DNA from 3 places in the Arthrobacter sp. PvP023 genome. Region 1 is predicted to be linked to each of the others. Evidence: riboswitches for the same ligand, from Rfam matches in the RefSeq annotation. Region 1 holds a riboswitch; each other region holds the start of a gene.
The links. Region 1 has a riboswitch for thiamine pyrophosphate ahead of thiC (phosphomethylpyrimidine synthase ThiC). Riboswitches for the same ligand answer to the same signal wherever they lie in the genome.
Positions count from the first base shown of each region.

Region 1 (6,101 bases):
TCGATCAGGACTTCACCCAGCCCCAGGGTGTCCCGGCGGGGCCCGGCGCCCCTGCTGTTCCAGACGTTCATGGCCATATGGTGGTGGTAGCCGCCGGCCGAGACGAACAGGGCCTGCCCGTGCCATCCGGCAGTCTTCTCGAAACCGAGGGTGCCCACGTAGAAGTCGTGCGCCGACTGGACATCACCCACTTGCAGGTGGACGTGCCCGACGCCGGCCGCGGCCTCGCGCTGCCCGCTCACCGCGTCCTCGCTTAGGAAGTCCTGGAGGAAGCGCTGCGGCGGCAGGGCAAGGCTGTCCATGACCACATTGGTTCCCTCCCAGGACCAGTCGCTGCGGGGACGGTCCCAGTACAGCTCGATGCCGTTCCCCTCGGGATCGTTGAAGTAGAAGGCCTCACTGACGAGGTGGTCTGCGCTTCCGGTGAACAGCCGCGGTTCATACCGGGCGGCAGAGGCCACCGTGGCAGCGAGCGACGACCGGTCCTCGAACAGCAGTGCCGTGTGGAACAGCCCCGCCTCGCCACGGGCCGGGAGGTTCAACCCGGGGGCCGCGGCCAGGTGGACCAGCAGTGCACCCCGGCGGCCGAGGTACACCCCGCCATCCTGCTCAGCCACGACGTCCAGCCCGAGCGCGCGCTGGTAATAGTCCGTCATCAGCTTCATGTCGCCCACCTTGAGCATCACCGTGCCCATGGTGAGATCGGCGGGCAACAGGTCCTTGCTGCTGGATTCCACGGTCATTCCAACTCCAAACTCTGGAAACTCGGCCGCCGGCGACCGGCGACGATTACATAGAGTAAATTACTTGAAGCTTCAATTTATTCCTAGCGGAGCTGCCGGCCCCGAAGAACGATGTGCTTGAGGTCCCGCAGTGTTGCCGGATTGAGCCTGGGGTCCAGTTCGCACAGCACGACGTCGGCGCTGGCACCTTCGGCGATGCCGTCGGCCCCCAGCCACTCACGCGCGGCCCAGGAAGCGGCGTCCAGGGCTGAGGCCGCCGGCAGGCCGGCGGCGTGGAGCGCCTGGATCTCGTCCACGATCCTGCCGTGGCTGATGACACTGCCCGCATCGGTCCCGGCGTAGATCGCCACGCCGGCTTCGAAGGCCTCGAGGATGCGCTCGTTCCGCCGTTCCCAGAGCCTTTGCATGTGCGCCCCGTACACCGGAAACTTCGCTTTCGCACGGGCCGCAATGTCGGGGAATGTCGCAATGTTGATCAGCGTGGGAACGATGGGGACGCGCTGGTCCACGAAACGGGGGATGTGGCGCGGCAGCAGGCCGGTTCCGTGTTCGATGCAGTCGATGCCGGCGTCGAGCATGTCATCCAGGGTGTCCTCCGCGAAACAGTGGGCGGTCACCCTGGCGCCTTCGTCGTGGGCTGCGCGGACAGCGTCCCGCACCACTGCGGCGCGGAACGACGGCGCCAGGTCGCCGGCGTCCCGGTCGATCCAGTCCCCTACGAGCTTGACCCAACCGTCACCCGCCAGCGCCTGCTTCCGCACGGCCTCGACCAGTCCGTCCGGCTCAACTTCGACGGCGAATCCCTGCAGGTAGCGGCGCGTCCTGGCGATGTGGCGGCCGGCGCGGATGATGCGCGGCAGCTCCGGCCGCTGCTGGAGCCAGCGGGTGTCGTGGACGGCGCCGGCATCCCGGACGAGCAGCGTACCGGCATTCCTGTCCGTGAGGGCCTGTTCCTCGGCCACGGAATCCGGAACGTCACCGGCTGGTCCCAGCCCGATGTGGCAATGCGCATCCACCAGGCCAGGCAGCACCCAGCCGTTCAACACCAGGTCAGGCGGAGCGGCCGGCCGTGTGAACGTCAGCCTGCCGTCCACAGCCCAGAGGCCCTGCCGTTCCCGGTCCGGGGCGGTGAGCACGGTTCCGCTGAATTCGATGACGCCACGCATGCTTCAAGCCTAGACCGGCCGGGCACCCTCCCCTGTTGTGACCTGCATGTGACATGGACCCGCCCCGGCCCTGTGGTAGCTTCGTCTACGACCACACGGGTGCCCTTGCAAGGGCTGAGATCGGGCTGACGCGGCCTGCGACCGTTGAACCTGTCCGGGTAATGCCGGCGAAGGAAGTGAGTATTCCGTGAATACACAAGAAACACAGCTGATCCGTGCCCAAAACAAGACCGCACCCGGCAATTCGGCACTTGCCGAAGCGCAGTCCCTGAAGTCCCACTCGCTGGCATTCATCGCCGATGAGGCCACCGGGATCCGGGTTCCGGTGACCGAAATCGCCCTTGAGGACTCACCGGGCGGGGCAGCCAACCCGCCGTTCCGCGTGTACCGGACTGCCGGGCCCGGCAGCGATCCCGTGGTGGGCCTGGAGCCTTTCAGAACCCGGTGGATCGAGTCGCGGGCAGACACCGAGCCCTATGGCGGAAGGGAACGGAACCTGCTCGATGACGGCAGGTCGGCAGTGCGCCGCGGCGCCGCGTCCGCGGAGTGGAAGGGCGCGCAGCCCGTGCCCCACCGCGCCGTCGAAGGCAGAACAGTCACGCAGATGCACTACGCCCGGCAGGGTGTGGTGACGCCCGAGATGCAGTTCGTTGCCCTCCGCGAAAACTGCGACGTGGAGCTGGTCCGCAGCGAAGTCGCTGCGGGCCGCGCCATCATCCCCAACAACATCAACCACCCGGAATCCGAGCCGATGATCATCGGCAAGGCCTTCCTGGTGAAGATCAACGCCAACATCGGCAACTCGGCCGTCACGAGCTCCATCGCGGAGGAGGTCGACAAGCTGCAATGGGCCACACAGTGGGGCGCCGACACCGTGATGGACCTGTCCACCGGCGACGACATCCACACCACCCGTGAGTGGATCATCCGCAACTCGCCAGTCCCGATCGGCACCGTTCCCATCTACCAGGCCCTGGAAAAGGTCAACGGCGAGGCCAACCAACTGACGTGGGAAATCTTCCGCGACACCGTGATCGAACAGTGCGAGCAGGGCGTGGACTACATGACCATCCACGCCGGGGTGCTGCTGCGGTATGTGCCGCTGACGGCCAACCGGGTCACCGGCATAGTCTCCCGCGGCGGCTCCATCATGGCCGGCTGGTGCCTTGCCCACCACCAGGAGAACTTCCTGTACACGCACTTCGACGAGCTGTGCGAAATTTTCGCCAAGTACGACGTCGCGTTCTCGCTGGGCGACGGGCTGCGGCCAGGTGCGACCGCGGACGCGAACGACGCCGCCCAGTTCGCCGAGCTGGATACCCTGGCCGAACTGACGCAGCGCGCCTGGGAGTTCGACGTGCAGGTGATGGTGGAAGGACCCGGCCACGTGCCTTTCCACCTGGTACGTGAAAACGTGGAACGCCAGCAGGAACTCTGCAAGGGAGCACCGTTCTACACGCTGGGGCCGCTGGTGACGGACATAGCCCCGGGCTACGACCACATCACGTCCGCCATCGGCGCCACGGAAATCGCCCGCTACGGCACGGCCATGCTCTGCTACGTCACGCCCAAGGAACACCTGGGGCTGCCCAACAAGGACGATGTCAAGACCGGCGTCATTACCTACAAGATTGCCGCCCACGCCGCCGACCTGGCCAAGGGCCACCCCGGCGCGCACGAACGCGACGACGCCCTGTCCAAGGCCCGGTTCGAATTCCGCTGGCGGGACCAGTTCGCCCTCTCACTGGACCCGGTCACCGCCGAATCCTTCCATGACGAGACCCTCCCCGCGGAACCGGCCAAGACCGCGCACTTCTGCTCCATGTGCGGGCCCAAGTTCTGCTCCATGCGCATCAGCCAGGACATCAGGGACGAGTACGGTTCCGCCGAAGCACAGTCGGCACTCGCCGAGATGGCGGCAGGCATGCGTGAAAAGAGCAACGAATTCCTGGCAGCCGGCGGCAAGGTTTACCTTCCCGAGCTGCAGCTTCCAAACCCGGAACAACCGGGCCGGCGCAGTGCAGCGACGGGCGACGCTACGACGCCTGTGAGTGCTGACGCCTGCTGACTTCTGCGATGAAGGACCGGATAACCCGGTCTCCCTCCACCGAATCCTGAGGCCGGTGTCCGCCCGCGGCAACGCGGTGCTGGGCACCGGTTTCACGCAGGTAGCCCGCAATCTCTTCGTAGAGCGGCTCCCAGCCGCCGGTCAGGACGAGCGTGGCGACACCCGGCACGATCTGCAGCGGCGCCTCCCACGGAGGCGCCTGTAACCGGAGCCGGCGGGCAGCGTTGAGTGCTTCCGGCGTGGCGGGGCCATCACTGTGCACGGAAAACGCCCGCCGGACAAACTCCCGCTGGAAGTCGTCGTCGCCGAGCTGGTGCCGCACGTCAAAAAGCGGCTGCATCAGTGCGCGGTGCGCAGCAGTGGCAGGCAGTTCAGCGGTCAGTGACAGGCAGGCGGGCTCCACGAGGGTGAGGGACTGCACCAGATCCGGGCGTTCCACGGCCGCCATCATAGCCGCAATGGCGCCCTGGGCATGCGCCACCACATGTCCGCCGGCAGCGCCCCGGCCCTCGTCCGCCAAGGCCCCCAGCACAATCCCGGCGTCCGTCTGGAAGTCCGATTCGACGGGCTCCGCAGACGCGTCAAAACCGTGGCGGCGCAGGAACAGTGCGTCGTAGGCCAAGGCCATGCCGTGTTGCTTGGGCCACGCGGCAGACCCGAAGGCTCCCGAACCGTGGACGAACACTACGCGCTGCTTAAACATGCCCCAACCCTATGGCAATGGCCGGACAATTCGGCCGGACGACATCGAACCTGCCGGCAGCCACGTTGACCGTACGTAAAACCGCGCCGCCAGTAACTACTTGCTCCCGCCGAGGAACTTGTCGAACCCCTTGGGCAGGTTGAGCTGCGACGGGTCGAAGTCCGCTCCCTGCTGACCGAAAGCCGCCCCGGTCGGAAGTGCCTTGCCGGCGCTGGCGCGCCGGGCCTCGGCGTCGCGGAGTTCCTGCGCTGCCTTGGCCGGGTTTCCGGACTTGGCCTTCTTCTTCGGCGCGTTCTTGGCGCCCTTGCGGGCTCCTCCGCCGCCCATGCCAGGCATTCCAGGCATGCCCGGCATTCCGCCGCCGGCTGCCATCTTCTTCATCATCTTCTGCGCCTGGGCAAACCGCTCCAGCAGGCCGTTGACGTCCGACACATGCATGCCCGAGCCCTTTGCGATGCGGGCCCGGCGTGAGCCGTTGATGATCTTGGGGGCAACGCGCTCATGCGGGGTCATGGAGCGGACGATCGCTTCGACGCGGTCGATTTCGCGTTCGTCAAACTGCTCGAGTTGCTGGCGGATGTTCTGCGCGCCCGGCATCATCATGAGCATTTTCTTCATAGAGCCCATGTTGCGGATCTGCTGCATCTGGGCCAGGAAGTCGTCCAGCGTGAAGTCTTCCTGGTCGGCGAACTTCTTCGCCATCCGGGCCGCTTCGTCCTTGTCCCAGGACTTTTCAGCCTGCTCGATCAGGGTGAGGACGTCGCCCATGTCGAGAATGCGGGACGCCATGCGGTCCGGGTGGAACAGCTCAAAGTCGTCCACGCCTTCGCCGGTGGAGGCGAACATGACGGGCTTGCCGGTGACCGACGCAACGGACAGCGCGGCACCGCCGCGGGCGTCGCCGTCGAGCTTGGAAAGTACGATGCCGGTGAAGTTGACGCCTTCATCGAAGGCAAGCGCCGTGTTGACGGCGTCCTGTCCGATCATCGAGTCAATGACGAAGAGCACTTCGTTGGGCACGATCGCCCGGCGGATCTGGCGCGCCTGCTCCATCATTTCGGCATCCACGCCAAGGCGCCCGGCGGTGTCCACAATGACGACGTCGTGAAGCTTCTGGCGCGCTTCTTCGACACCGGCCCGGGCAACTGCCACGGGGTCGCCGGCCGGGTGTTCCAGCTCCATGGAGGTGGCACCCGGGTGCGGGGCGAAGACGGGCACCCCGGCGCGCTGTCCGACAACCTGGAGCTGGTTGACAGCGTTGGGCCGCTGGAGGTCACAGGCCACGAGCATGGGGCTGTGGCCCTGGGACTTCAGCCATTTGGAGAGCTTGCCGGCGAGGGTGGTCTTGCCGGCACCCTGGAGGCCCGCGAGCATGATGATGGTGGGGCCGGTCTTGGCCAGGCGGATACGCCGGGTCTCGC
Region 1 covers NZ_JAFIBI010000001.1:2,250,253-2,256,353, reverse strand. Annotated here, with positions in the region: gene JOE31_RS10340 (VOC family protein) at 1-743, opposite strand, end outside; gene JOE31_RS10335 (amidohydrolase family protein) at 827-1,909, opposite strand; TPP riboswitch at 1,995-2,102, shown strand; gene thiC (phosphomethylpyrimidine synthase ThiC) at 2,097-3,977, shown strand; gene JOE31_RS10325 (alpha/beta fold hydrolase) at 3,946-4,680, opposite strand; gene ffh (signal recognition particle protein) at 4,777-6,101, opposite strand, start outside.

Region 2 (6,101 bases), 1.6 Mb from region 1:
CGGCATCAAGGCGGCTGTCTTCCCGTTGTCCTTCTGGCTTCCTGACTCGTACCCCACCGCACCGGCCCCCGTCACGGCGGTGTTCGCCGGCTTGCTGACCAAGGTGGGCGTCTATGCCATGGTGCGCACCGAGACGCTCCTCTTCCCGGGGGACTCGCTGAACACTCCGCTGATGGTGGCGGCATTACTGACCATGGTGGTGGGAATCCTGGGTGCGCTGGCCCAGAGCGACATCAAGCGTCTGCTCTCGTTCACCCTCGTCAGCCACATCGGCTACATGGTGTTCGGGCTGGCGATGTCCTCGGTGGCCGGGCTCGGCGCGGCAGTGTTCTACGTGGCCCACCACATCACCATCCAGACCAGTCTCTTCCTGGTCACGGGCCTGATCGAACGCCGCGGCGGAAGCTCGTCGATCGACCGCGTCGCCGGCCTGGCCAAGCTGTCCCCGATCCTGGCCCTGCTGTTCTTCATCCCCGCCATGAACCTGGCCGGCATCCCGCCGTTCTCGGGTTTCCTGGGCAAGCTCGGGCTGCTGCAGGCCGGTGTGCAGCTTGGCACCCCGCTGGCCTACGCCCTGGTGATCGGCGGCGTCGTGACCAGCCTGCTGACGCTCCTGGCCATCGCCCGTGTGTGGAACCGCGCGTTCTGGCGCAAACCCGAGGACGCCGAGAACCCGGACCCCGTGCTGCTCGCGGCCCCTGAGGACTCCGACACGGGCGACCGCGCGGGCAAGCGCAACGTCACGCTGCTGCCGCGGACGATGGTGGGATCAACCCTGGGCCTCGTGGCCTTCGGCGTGGCGCTCACCGTCTTTGCCGGCCCGCTCTTCCGGGTGGCGGACCAGTCGGCCGTGGAAATGCTGGACCGGTCCGCGTACATCCAGGCCGTGCTGGGCGAAAACGCCCCCGTGCCCCCGATCGCGCAGCCTGAGCCTGTGCAGCAGGAGGGGAAGAAATGAACCGCCGACGGATCTCAATCCGGCAGGAACTGCCCCTGCTGGTCTGGCTGGTGTTCGTCTGGGCCGCGCTCTGGCAGGACTTCAGCCCCGGTAACCTGCTGTTCGGTGCGCTGATCGCCGTCGTGGTGGCACGGCTTTTCTACCTGCCCCCGGTGGAGCTGGGCGGCCGCTTCAGCATCGTGCGGGCAGTCCCCTTCGCCCTGGTGTTCCTGGCCAAGGTGGTGGCCGCCAGCTTCCAGGTGCTGTACCTCGCGTTGGCCCGCGGGCCCAAGGTGACCAACGCCGTCGTCGCCGTCAAACTGCGAAGCCACTCGGACCTGATGGTGACGGCCACCGGCCACGTCATCTCGCTGATTCCGGGCTCGCTGGTGGTGGAGGTGGACCGCTCCACGTCCACGCTCTACATCCACGGGCTGAATGTGCGGAGCGGAGAGGACATTGTGAACCTGCGCAAAGAGGTCCGGGATGCCGAGGCGGCACTGATCAGGATCATGGGCACCCGCGAGGAACTGGCCGCACTGAAACAGGAGGTGGGCGCATGATGGACGTCGTCCTGACCGTAACGGCCGTGATCCTGTCCCTGGCGGCAGCCGGGGCGATTGTCCGGATCGCCATCGGCCCGTCCCTGCTGGACCGGGTGCTGGCCTCTGACGTGCTGCTGGCCATCATCGGTGCCACGCTCTGCATCGACATGGCCGTCAACCGGCACCTGAACAACCTGATGCTGCTCGTGGCGCTGTCCATCATCGGGTTCATCGGGTCCGTGACCGTGGCGCGCTTCGTGGCCGACCGGCGGGAGCAGCCCCATGAATCCTGAACCATCCGCCGTGGACACAGTCATTGATGCAGTGTCGGCCATCTTTATGGTGGTGGGCGCCCTGATGTCCCTCGGTGCGGCGATCGGCCTGTTGCGCTTCCCCGACCTGATGAGCAGGATGCACGCCGCCACGAAGCCCCAGGTGCTGGGACTCTTCCTGCTGCTGGCCTCGGTGGGCCTGCAGCTGCGGACCTGGTGGGTGTGGCCCGTGCTGTTCGTGGCGTGGATCTTCCAGGTGCTCACCGTTCCGGTGTCCGCCCACATGGTGGGCAGGGCGGGTTACCGCACCAAGCACCTGCACAAGGAACTGCTCACCACGGATGAACTGGAGGCCGTAGTGCTGAAGGCAGCCGACAAGAAGGCCGCCGCGAGGCAGGAATCAGAAAAGCGCGCCGCCGTCGAGGGTGACGACGGCGCAGCCTAAGGGGCGCCCGCAAGAAGTTCCGGGCCGCCACCCCTGGTGAAGTTCTTGTCCAGATAACGCGACTTGGCGGCCGATCAGCTCCCGTTACCTGGACAAAAACTCTCCCGAGTGGGCCTAGACGATGTCCTGGCTCTTGGCGAAGCGGGTGATGGCACGCTGCGTGCCCCGGTTGGCCAGGACCTGGATGATGGCGCTGACAGCCGCCGAGATCAGCGCAAAGGTCAGGGCGCTGCGCAGGGTGGTGGGGACGTCGTCCTTGTCGCCCTTCGGGGGCTTGCGGCCGGTGATCTTTTCCCAGACGACGTCAACGGCCTTGGTGCCGGCGAATCCGGCAAGCAGGCTCACTCCGGTTCCAAGCAGCTTGATGAAAAAACTCACTCCAGTACCCCTTTACAGGTGGGAAACAACGGAAACAGGGCTTCCCCTAGCCTAGCCGCATCAACCCGGCCGCATCACCGCGCATTGTGACACCCTCCCCGGGATTTCGCGGGCCCGCGGGTGTAAACTGATCCACGCCCACAAGGGCGAATTGATACGACAGGGGAGCGTCGCCGTCGGGCATCACTGGAACATTCCAGGGAACCGGAGGCGGGCGCTGAGAGTGCGGACAGCCGCAGACCCTCGAACCTGATCCGGTTAGTACCGGCGCAAGGGAGTCGAGTTCTCAGAGTGTCCGGCAGCAGGCGGCGGAAGCCGCGGACGGTCCGGGGAACACTCTCCCCTCCTGTACCTCAGGAGGAAGAAAATGACTGGAATTACGGCCAAGCAGACGCTTGGCAACAGCAAGTACAACTGGCGTGTGGTGGACATTGTGGTTGCCGCGTTGATCGCAGTAGCCGGAGGCGTCATTTTCTGGGCCTGGTCCCAGGGGGCTGCCGCAGTTTCGCCGCCCATGAACGCCGTCTACCCGCCGCTGACCGGCCTTATCGCAGGCGGCTGGATGATTCCCGCCGTCCTGGGCATGCTGATCATCCGCAAGCCCGGAGCCGCCCTGTTCTGCGAAACAGTGGCCGCCACGGGTGAGCTGATCATGGGCTCGCAGTACGGCGCATCGGTGCTGTTCTCCGGCTTCGTGCAGGGGCTCGGCGCGGAGATCATCTTCGCGGTGTTCGTTTACAAGAAGTTCAACCTGCCCGTTTCGCTGCTGGCCGGTGCCGCTGCAGGCCTCTTCTGCGGCCTGAACGACTCGTTCGCACCGTGGGGCTGGAACATCGCCTACGCTGCCGGCGACAAGCTGGCCTACATCATCTTCACGGCCATCTCCGGCGCCATCATCGCCGGCGGCCTGTCCTGGCTCGCCACCCGCGGACTGGCCCGGACCGGTGTGCTGAGCTCCTTCGCGTCCCGCAAGGCAGCGACGGAGCCTGTCTTCTCCTGATGAACGCACACTGCTCATGACGCCTTCCGACACCGTCCGCCCGGCAGCGGTTACGGCACGCGGCTGGGGCTGGCGGCATGCCGGCCGGTCCCGGCCCGCCGTCCACGGCTTGGACCTGGACATTCAGCCGGGCGAACGCGTGCTGCTGCTGGGTCCCTCCGGCGCGGGCAAATCCACGCTGCTGCACGCACTCGCCGGGGTGCTCGGGGACAGCGACTCCGGAGCCCACCACGACGGAACGCCGGATGCCGACGACTCCGACGAGACCGGTTCCCTGCTCATCGACGGTGCCCCGCCGCGTGCTCAGCGCGGCCGCGCCGGCCTCATGCAGCAGGACCCCGAGACGCAGGTGGTCCTTTCCCGCGTGGGGGACGACGTCGCCTTCGGCGCCGAGAACCTCGCCGTGCCGCGCGCGGACATCTGGACTCGTGTCGGAGAGGCGCTCGACGACGTCGGGCTGGCCCACCTGCCGCTGGACCACCCGACGTCGGCCCTGTCCGGCGGGCAGAAGCAGCGCCTCGCGCTTGCCGGGATCCTCGCCATGCGCCCGGGACTGCTGCTCCTCGACGAGCCCACTGCCAACCTGGACCCTGCCGGCGTCCTGGAAGTCCGTGACGCCGTGGGCCGGTGCCTGGACAAGACCGGGGCAACGCTGGTGGTGGTGGAACACCGCGTGGGCGTGTGGAAGGACCTTGTGGACCGGATCGTGGTGCTGCAGCCGGGATCTTCCACGGACACCGCGGTGCTCCTGGACGGCCCTCCGGACCGGGTCCTGGCAGAGGCGCGGGACATGCTCGTCTCCGCCGGCGTATGGGTGCCCGGGTACGTGCCCGCCACCCGGGCGCGAACGGGTGATGCAGGAGTGCCGGGTGCCACTGGAACGCAGGGCGAGCCGGGGGCCGGGAACCTCCTGCTGGCCGCCGAAAACCTTGCCGTGTCCCGCGAACGCCCCCGCCGGCGGCGCTTCAAGGCTGTCCCGCCGGTCCCCGTGCAGTCCGGCATCACGGCGCAGGTCCGCGCCGGCCAGGCATTGACCATCACGGGTCCCAACGGTTCCGGAAAGTCCACGTTTGCCCTGACCCTCGCCGGGCTGCTCCAGCCGGTGGAGGGCTCGGTTTCCGCCACGGTCGACCTCAGCCAAGGTGCCGGCATTGACCCGTACAAGTGGAAGGCGGAGCAGTTGATCTCCCGGATCGGCACCGTGTTCCAGGAACCGGAGCACCAGTTCGTCACCGGCCGGGTGCTGGATGAGCTGATGTTCGGCCCGCGGCACCTGGGCCACGGCGAGGATCGCGTGGACGAACTCCTGGAGCGCCTCCGGCTGACCAAGCTGGTGGACGCCAACCCCTACACACTCTCCGGCGGGGAGAAGCGCCGGCTGTCTGTCGCCACCGTCCTGGCCGCGCATCCCCGCGTGCTGATCCTGGACGAGCCCACGTTCGGCCAGGACGCCAACACCTGGGCCGAGCTCGCCTCCTTCCTCTCCGAACTCCTCGACGCCGGCACCGCCGTGGTGTCGGTGACCCACGACCAGGAGTTCAGCGACGTCCTGGGCGGTACCGAGCTGAAACTGGGCGCGCCCGAACCCGGGCGGCCAGGACTGCGCAACCCGAAGGTGGCTGCACCATGAGGCAAGCGCTGACCCTGCAGGCGAACCACGCCCTGCTCACCCGGGCCAATCCGCTGGCCAAGTTCGCCGTCGTCATGCTGATGACCGTGGTGCTGGCGCTGTCCATCGACTGGGTGTCCGCCTCCGTGGCGCTGGCCTTCGAGCTGCTGCTCTTTCCGCTGGCGGGACTGACCGTCGCGTTGCTCTGGCAGCGTGGCTGGCCGCTGATCCTGGCGGCTGCACTGGGCGGCTGGAGCACCTCGATTCTGGCGCCTGACGCCGGAAGGATACTGCTCGACGTCGGCATCTGGTCCATCAGTGAAGGTTCGCTGGAGCTGGGGCTGGGATTCCTGCTGCGGGGGGTGGCGATCGCCCTCCCCGCGGTGCTGTTGATGAGTTGCACGGACCCGACCGACCTGGCAGACGCCCTCGCCCAGAAAGCGAAGCTGCCGCACCGCTTCGTGCTGGGTACGCTAGCCGCCATGCGGCTCGTGGGGCTGATGGCCGAAGAATGGCAGACGATCGGCATGGCCCGGCGCGCCCGCGGTGTGGGCTCGCACGGCAGTCCGGCGCAGCGCCTCAAGGCCACGCTCGGACAGAGCTTTGGGCTCCTGGTCCAGGCCGTGCGCCGGGCGTCACGGCTGGCCGTCACCATGGAGGCTCGGGGGTTCGGCGGTGCGCAGCGGACCTGGGCGCGTGAGTCCACGTTCAGCATGCTGGACATCTGGGTAGTTCTCGGCGGCGTGCTGATTGCCGCCGCGGCAGTGTCCGCGGCAGTCGGTGCGGGGGCCTGGAACATGGTGTTCCTCGGGCAGCAGTAGCTTCCGGGGCCGGCGCCCGCATATCGCACGAAGTGGATATTTTGTGAGTTTGAGTGCACTTTCCGGCGTTTCGAATGGCCGAATAGCTCATGCG
Region 2 covers NZ_JAFIBI010000001.1:629,401-635,501, forward strand. Annotated here, with positions in the region: gene JOE31_RS02925 (Na+/H+ antiporter subunit D) at 1-958, shown strand, start outside; gene JOE31_RS02930 (Na+/H+ antiporter subunit E) at 955-1,500, shown strand; gene JOE31_RS02935 (monovalent cation/H+ antiporter complex subunit F) at 1,497-1,775, shown strand; gene mnhG (monovalent cation/H(+) antiporter subunit G) at 1,765-2,199, shown strand; gene JOE31_RS02945 (DUF4235 domain-containing protein) at 2,314-2,577, opposite strand; TPP riboswitch at 2,729-2,871, shown strand; gene JOE31_RS02950 (ECF transporter S component) at 2,945-3,577, shown strand; gene JOE31_RS02955 (ABC transporter ATP-binding protein) at 3,594-5,207, shown strand; gene JOE31_RS02960 (energy-coupling factor transporter transmembrane protein EcfT) at 5,204-6,007, shown strand.
Region 2: another riboswitch for thiamine pyrophosphate. It lies ahead of JOE31_RS02950 (ECF transporter S component); the one in region 1 lies ahead of thiC (phosphomethylpyrimidine synthase ThiC).

Region 3 (6,101 bases), 360 kb from region 1:
CTCGCTGTGGAAGTAAAGATCGGCATTCAGAACATTGGCCGCGAAATTGTGCTGGAATCGGCTCAGGATGCTGACGCGGTAGCAAAGCTCGTCGAGGAATCCATCACCAAGGGGTCCGAACTGCGCCTGACTGACGAAAAGGGCCGTGTGATCCTCATTCCCGCCAACGTCCTGGGTTACGTTGAGATCGGCGCCGAGGAGGCCCGCCGCGTCGGATTCGGCCAGCTCTAAGCCACCGTTTCACCTGTCCCGAAACGCCCTGCAGCAAGGAGTTCGCTGAATGCTTTCCCTGGTAATCGTGGCCCTCGTGACTGTGGCCGCAGGCTTTGTTGTCTGGGCCAACGACAGGCGGCATGCGAAGTACGGCATCGGCATGCCGGCAGGCGTGGCCACCGCCGTGGGGATGCTGAGCTGGATCATCTTCATGGCCGCAGGGCTTGGTTACCAGCCCGGCCTGACGTGGATTCCGTGGGTGCTGCCCATGGTCCTGGGCACCGGGGCGGCTCTTGCCGCCGCGGTGTACCTGGGCCGGAAGCGTTCCCTGCATGACACGAAGGAGCTCACCGCGGCGCTGCGGCTCTAAGTACTTGAGGCGCCGTACTTGAGGCGCCGGGCGGGTACTTGGCTGGAACGGCCACAGCTTCCACGACGGCGGCAGCGGCGCTGACGGCCGCCGCGGCGGCGACGTCCCGCCCTGTCACCTGCGTACCGGCGTCGTGTGAGGTGAAGCGGATGAACACCCTGTTGTAGCGCCAGTCCAGGTCCGGGTGGTGGTTTTGTTCCTCGGCCAGGCGCCCGACGGCGGCAATCAGCTCAAGCGCAGCTGCCGCGGTCGGTGCCTTGAAGACGGTCACCAGACCACCGGATTGGTACCGCCAGTCGGGCAGCTCTGCGAGTGCGGCGTCAATCTGGGTTTGGCTAAGAGTGTCTTCCGTGCCTGTCACCGCTGGCTCCTTGGATGGTACGCCTACAGGAACTCCGCCCGGCCTTCCATGGCCGACGAGGCAAGAGCGTGCTCGCGGCGCGGAATCCGTCCTGCCGCTTTCGCCAGCCTACCGGCGATGACCGCGTGTTTGAAGGCCTGCCCCATCATCGCCGGGTTCTGCGCCCGGGTCACTGCTGTCGCCAGCAGCACCGCGTCGCACCCCAGTTCCATGGCGAGCGCAGCGTCGGACGCCGTGCCGATGCCGGCATCGAGCACCACGGGAACGGATGCCCTGGAAACGATGAGCTCAATGTTATGCGGGTTCAGGATGCCCAGGCCGGTGCCGATCGGGGACCCGAGCGGCATCACGGCGGTGGCTCCGAGGTTCTCCAGCCGAAGCGCCAGCACGGGATCGTCATTGGTGTAGGCGAACACCTTGAACCCGCGGTTAACCAGCTGCTCGGTGGCGTCCACCAGCTCCACGGCGTCCGGCAGCAGGGTGTGCTCGTCGGCGATCACTTCAAGCTTCACCCAGTCCGTCTCCAGTGCCTCCCGCGCCAGTTCCGCCGTCATCACGGCGTCCCGGGCGGTGAAGCAGCCGGCGGTGTTGGGCAGCACCCGGATGTTGTGGTCCACCAGGAGCTGGAACAGCGAGCCTGTTTCGGCCGGCGAATAGCGGCGCATGGCCACAGTGGTCAGCTCCGTGCCGGACGCGATCAGGGCAGCCCCCAGCCCGTCCAGGCTGGGTGCACCGCCGGTGCCCATGATCAACCGTGATCCCAGCGGGATGCCGTCCACGATGAATGCGTCCGCCGCCGCCTGCTGTCCGGTCCCTGCCGTGCCGGCAACCGTTGTTCCTGCCATGATGCTCAACCTCCCTGTACCGCGGTAACAAGTTCGACGTCGTCGCCCTCGGCCAGCGCCGTGACGAACCACTGGCTGCGCGGCACCACCTCGGAATTCCGCGCTACCGCCACGCCCAGTTTTTGGCCGTCGGCAGCCTGCCCGTTGGGCGCGAGGTTCCTGCCGGTGACCTGGCTGACGAGGGTGGTGACGGACGCGCCGTCGGCCACCGCATGTGCCGTGCCGTTCAGTGTGATGTTCATGCTGTTTCCTTGTTCGGGTCAATTGTGACGGTGTGTGCAGGCGTTGCCGGTCCGGCCGAAAGGCCGGAAAACCGGTCGGGCCGGACCGGAGCCCAGCGTGGATCGGCGTCGCCGTCCATCAGCTGCCTGCAGATGGACGCCGCTGCAGGGGTGAGCAGGACGCCATGCCGGAAGAATCCGGTGGCAATGATCAGGCCCTCAATATCCAGGCCGGTTCCTGCGGCCGCTACCCGGCCCAGCAGCGGCGCGTTGTCCGGCGTTCCCGGACGGGCCCTCGCCGTGGCTTCGAGCAGTTCCAGTTCCGCGACGGCGGGAACCAGCACCTGTGCGTCACGGAGCAGCTGGTAGACGCCGCCGGCGGAAACGGCCGATCCTGCGGGTGTTACGGGTCCCGCAGGCGCCGTAACGGGGGTGTCGATACCCGCTCCCGACAGCGAATCTTCACGCTGCGTGGCCCCGATCACCACGGTGCCGTCCTGCCGGGGCACGATGTAAACGGGAACTCCATGGACCATTCCACGGACTGTGGATGTCAGCAGGGGCTGCAGGTAGGCGGGGACGCGCAGGCGCAGGATGTCGCCGTACACGGGGCGGAGCGGCAGCTGAAGTCCGGGCGGCAGTCCGCCCAGGGACGCGGATTCCAGTCCGTTGGCAATGATCGTTTCGCCTGCGTGCACGGTTCCTCCACCGGCCAGGCTGACGCCGCTGACATGCCCGTCCTCCCAGAGCAGGCCGGCGGCCCGCTTACGCACGGCGGACCCCGGCAGGGAATCCGAGATCACGGCCAGCAGCTTGCGGGGATCCACCTGATGGTCGGCCGGAATCTCGAAGGCGCAGGAGATTCCGGGGCTCAGCAGCGGCTCCCGTCCCCGGGCTTCCCTGACCGTCAGCGGTTCCACCGTCAGCCCGCCGGCCTGCTGGACGCCGCGCAGGTCGGCGAGCGCCCGGCGGTCTGCGGCGTCGGCACCCACGGCGAGGGTCGGCGTCGTAAGGTAGCCGGTGTCCGGGCCGTCGGCGCCGGGTTCACGGGACGCACGCCCGGTTTCCAGGCCGGCTGCGAAGGTCGGCCACAGTCCCGAGGAGTGGAGCATGAGTTCCAGGAGGTCTTCCTCCTGGTAATGGAGTTCGCTGACCGGCGCCAGCATGCCAGCGGCGGCCCAGCTCGCGCCCGTTCCCGGTGCGTCGTCGATGATGACCACGGACCTGCCCGACTGCCCGGCTTCCCAGGCAATGCCGTGGCCGATGATACCTCCGCCGACCACGGCAACGTCGGCCCTGATGTCCACGCCGTGCTCGCCGCGACTGCGCGCGGGCGGCCGGCCTGCCGGGGATTGCGGGGTCATTGTCATCCTTCCCTACGCCGGTACTAACCGGATCAGGTCAAGCGGTCGGCTCTGACGCCCTCTCAGCCCTGCAGCTTTGTGACAGCTGCGGCGGGCTCCCGCGGTACTCCCCCAGTTTAGGGGAACTAGGCTTGTGCCATGACCGAGCAAGCTCTCCTTACCGATGCCCGCCTGTACCTCTGCACTGATGCCCGCACCGAGCGGGGCGATTTCGCCGACTTCGTCGATGCCGCCTACGCAGGCGGCGTGGACATCATCCAGCTCCGCGACAAGGGCCTGGAAGCGGCCGAGGAGCTCGAGCTGCTCGAAGTACTGGAAGCCGCGGCCCGCCGCCACGGCCGTCTGTGGTCGGTCAACGACCGCGCGGACATCGCCTCGCTCTCCGGTGCCCCGGTGCTTCATGTCGGGCAGAAGGACCTCCCCCTGGCGTCCGCCCGGAAGTTCCTTGGCGGTGAGGCCGTGATCGGCCTGTCGACGCACAGCCCCGGGCAGATCGACGCCGCCATCGCCGCATCCGGTGGTGCCGGGGGCCTGGATTATTTCTGCGTCGGGCCGGTGTGGGCCACTCCCACGAAGCCGGGCCGTGCCGCCGTCGGCCTCGACCTCGTCCGTTATGCGGCAGAGGCCACCGGCGAAACAACCGGCAGCGCTGCGGGGGCAAGCGTTGACGGAGCGCCGCTGCCGTGGTTCGCCATCGGCGGCATCGACCTGGGCAACGTTGAGCAGGTGGTGGCGGCAGGAGCGCAGCGGATCGTGGTGGTCCGCGCCATCACCGAGGCCGATGACCCCGCCGCAGCCGCGAGCTCGCTGCTGGCAGCGCTCGACGCCGGCGCATCCTGACTATCCGGTCAGGCCGAGCTGCCTCATCCGGCTGGAATGCTTCTCCGCCAGCCCCGCGATCAGCCCGCTGACCAGCTCTTTCGCAGCAGCGCTGTCCCCGCCACCGGTCAGGCTTCCCGGGAAGGCATGTTCGCAACTGACCCGCTGCGCCTGGGTCAGCGCTTCGCCCAGTAGCCGCCTGCCCCAGAGTGCAAGCCTGGAAGCCAGCCTGGGATCATCGGCGAGGGCACTCCTCAGCCGTTCGCGGAGGACTTCCGTTGTCTCGTCGGAAGCCTGGATCTGTTCGATGACGTCCCGCGTTCCGGCGTCAAGTTGGCGGGAGATGGCCCGGTAGAAGTCGGCTGATACGGTATCGATCACGTAGGCCTCCATCAGTGATTCGTACCAGTCGGCCGGGCGCGTCCGCGAATGGAAATAGTCCACGGCTGCCTGGAACGGCAGCATGGCATCCTCGGCGTCGATCCCCATGGCCTCCAGGCGGGCGCTCACCAACTCGTAGTGCCGGAACTCCACCACGGCAATCCTGCCGAGCACGGCCCGGTCGTGGAGGGTGGGCGAATACCGCGCGTCAGCGGCGAATCTCTCGAAGGCTGAGAGCTCGCCGTAGGCCATCATTCCGAACAGGCCTGCGATGAAGCGGTTGTGGCGAGCCGTGTCGGCCGGAGATGAGCTCATCGTCCAAGACTAATGGCGCAAATAGAGCTAATCTGACTTTCGTGTCACATCATCATCTGACTCCAAGTGTCCACGAACAGACCAACCGCCTGGCCGAGGCGCTGAACGCGCTGCGCACGGAGTTGGAGCTGCCCGGGCCCTTCCCCGATGATGTCCTGCGGGATGCGCTGGCGGCCATTGCGGAGCACAAGATGCCTGACCTTGACCTCACCGACGTGGGCTTCGTGACCATCGATCCCCCTTCTTCCACTGACCTGGATCAGGCCCTCTTCATCGAGCGGTCAGGCGACGGGTACAAGGTTTTCTACGCCATCGCCGACGTGCCGTCCTTCGTGGCGCCGGGAGGAGCGCTCGACGCCGAGACGCGCCGCCGGGGGCAGACGTTCTACGCCCCGGACGGGCGGATTCCCCTGCACCCCGAAGCCATTAGCGAGCAGGCCGGCAGCCTCCTCGCCGGCCAGTTGTGCGGCGCCTTCGTGTGGGAGTTCGACCTGGATGCGACGGCCCGCGTGGAGTCGGTGCTGGTGCGCCGGGCCAGGATCCGGAGCCGGGCGAAGCTCAACTATAAGGGCGTCCAGGCCGAACTGGATTCCGGCAGTGCCGCCCCCGTCCTCCTGCTCCTCAGGGAGGTGGGGATCAAGCGCGTGGAACTGGAACGGCTCCGCGGCGGCGCCAGCCTCAACATGCCGGAACAGGAAATCGAACAGCTGCCCGACGGCGGCTACCGCATCGTGGCGGCGCCACCCCTGCCCGTGGAGGACTGGAACGCCCAGATTTCGCTCATGACCGGCATGGCTGCGGCTGACCTTATGCTCGAGGGCAAGGTTGGGATCCTGAGGACCATGCCCGCCCCGGACGAACGGTCTCTCCTGCACTTCAAGCGGCAGACAAAGGCGCTCGGCAGGCCGTGGGACGGTGAGGCCAGCTACGGCGAGTACCTGCGTTCACTTGATCCCACCGACCCCCGGCAGCTGGCCATCCTGCACTCCGCCGGAATGCTGTTCCGGGGCGCCGGGTACACGCCCTTTGACGGCACAGTGCCGGAGGACGCCGTCCAGTCGGCCATCGGGGCCGCGTATGCGCACACCACGGCACCACTCCGCCGCCTGATCGACCGCTTCGTCCTGGTGATCTGTGAAGCGCTGAGCAACGGCACCGCGGTTCCCGACTGGGCCCGGGAAGCACTTCCCTCGCTGCCGGAAATCATGGGGG
Region 3 covers NZ_JAFIBI010000001.1:1,888,565-1,894,665, reverse strand. Annotated here, with positions in the region: gene JOE31_RS08755 (DUF3107 domain-containing protein) at 7-231, shown strand; gene JOE31_RS08750 (hypothetical protein) at 281-583, shown strand; gene JOE31_RS08745 (4a-hydroxytetrahydrobiopterin dehydratase) at 561-944, opposite strand; gene JOE31_RS08740 (thiazole synthase) at 968-1,789, opposite strand; gene thiS (sulfur carrier protein ThiS) at 1,795-2,031, opposite strand; gene JOE31_RS08730 (FAD-dependent oxidoreductase) at 2,028-3,380, opposite strand; TPP riboswitch at 3,367-3,486, opposite strand; gene thiE (thiamine phosphate synthase) at 3,513-4,214, shown strand; gene JOE31_RS08720 (ferritin-like fold-containing protein) at 4,215-4,889, opposite strand; gene JOE31_RS08715 (RNB domain-containing ribonuclease) at 4,931-6,101, shown strand, end outside.
Region 3: another riboswitch for thiamine pyrophosphate. It lies ahead of JOE31_RS08730 (FAD-dependent oxidoreductase); the one in region 1 lies ahead of thiC (phosphomethylpyrimidine synthase ThiC).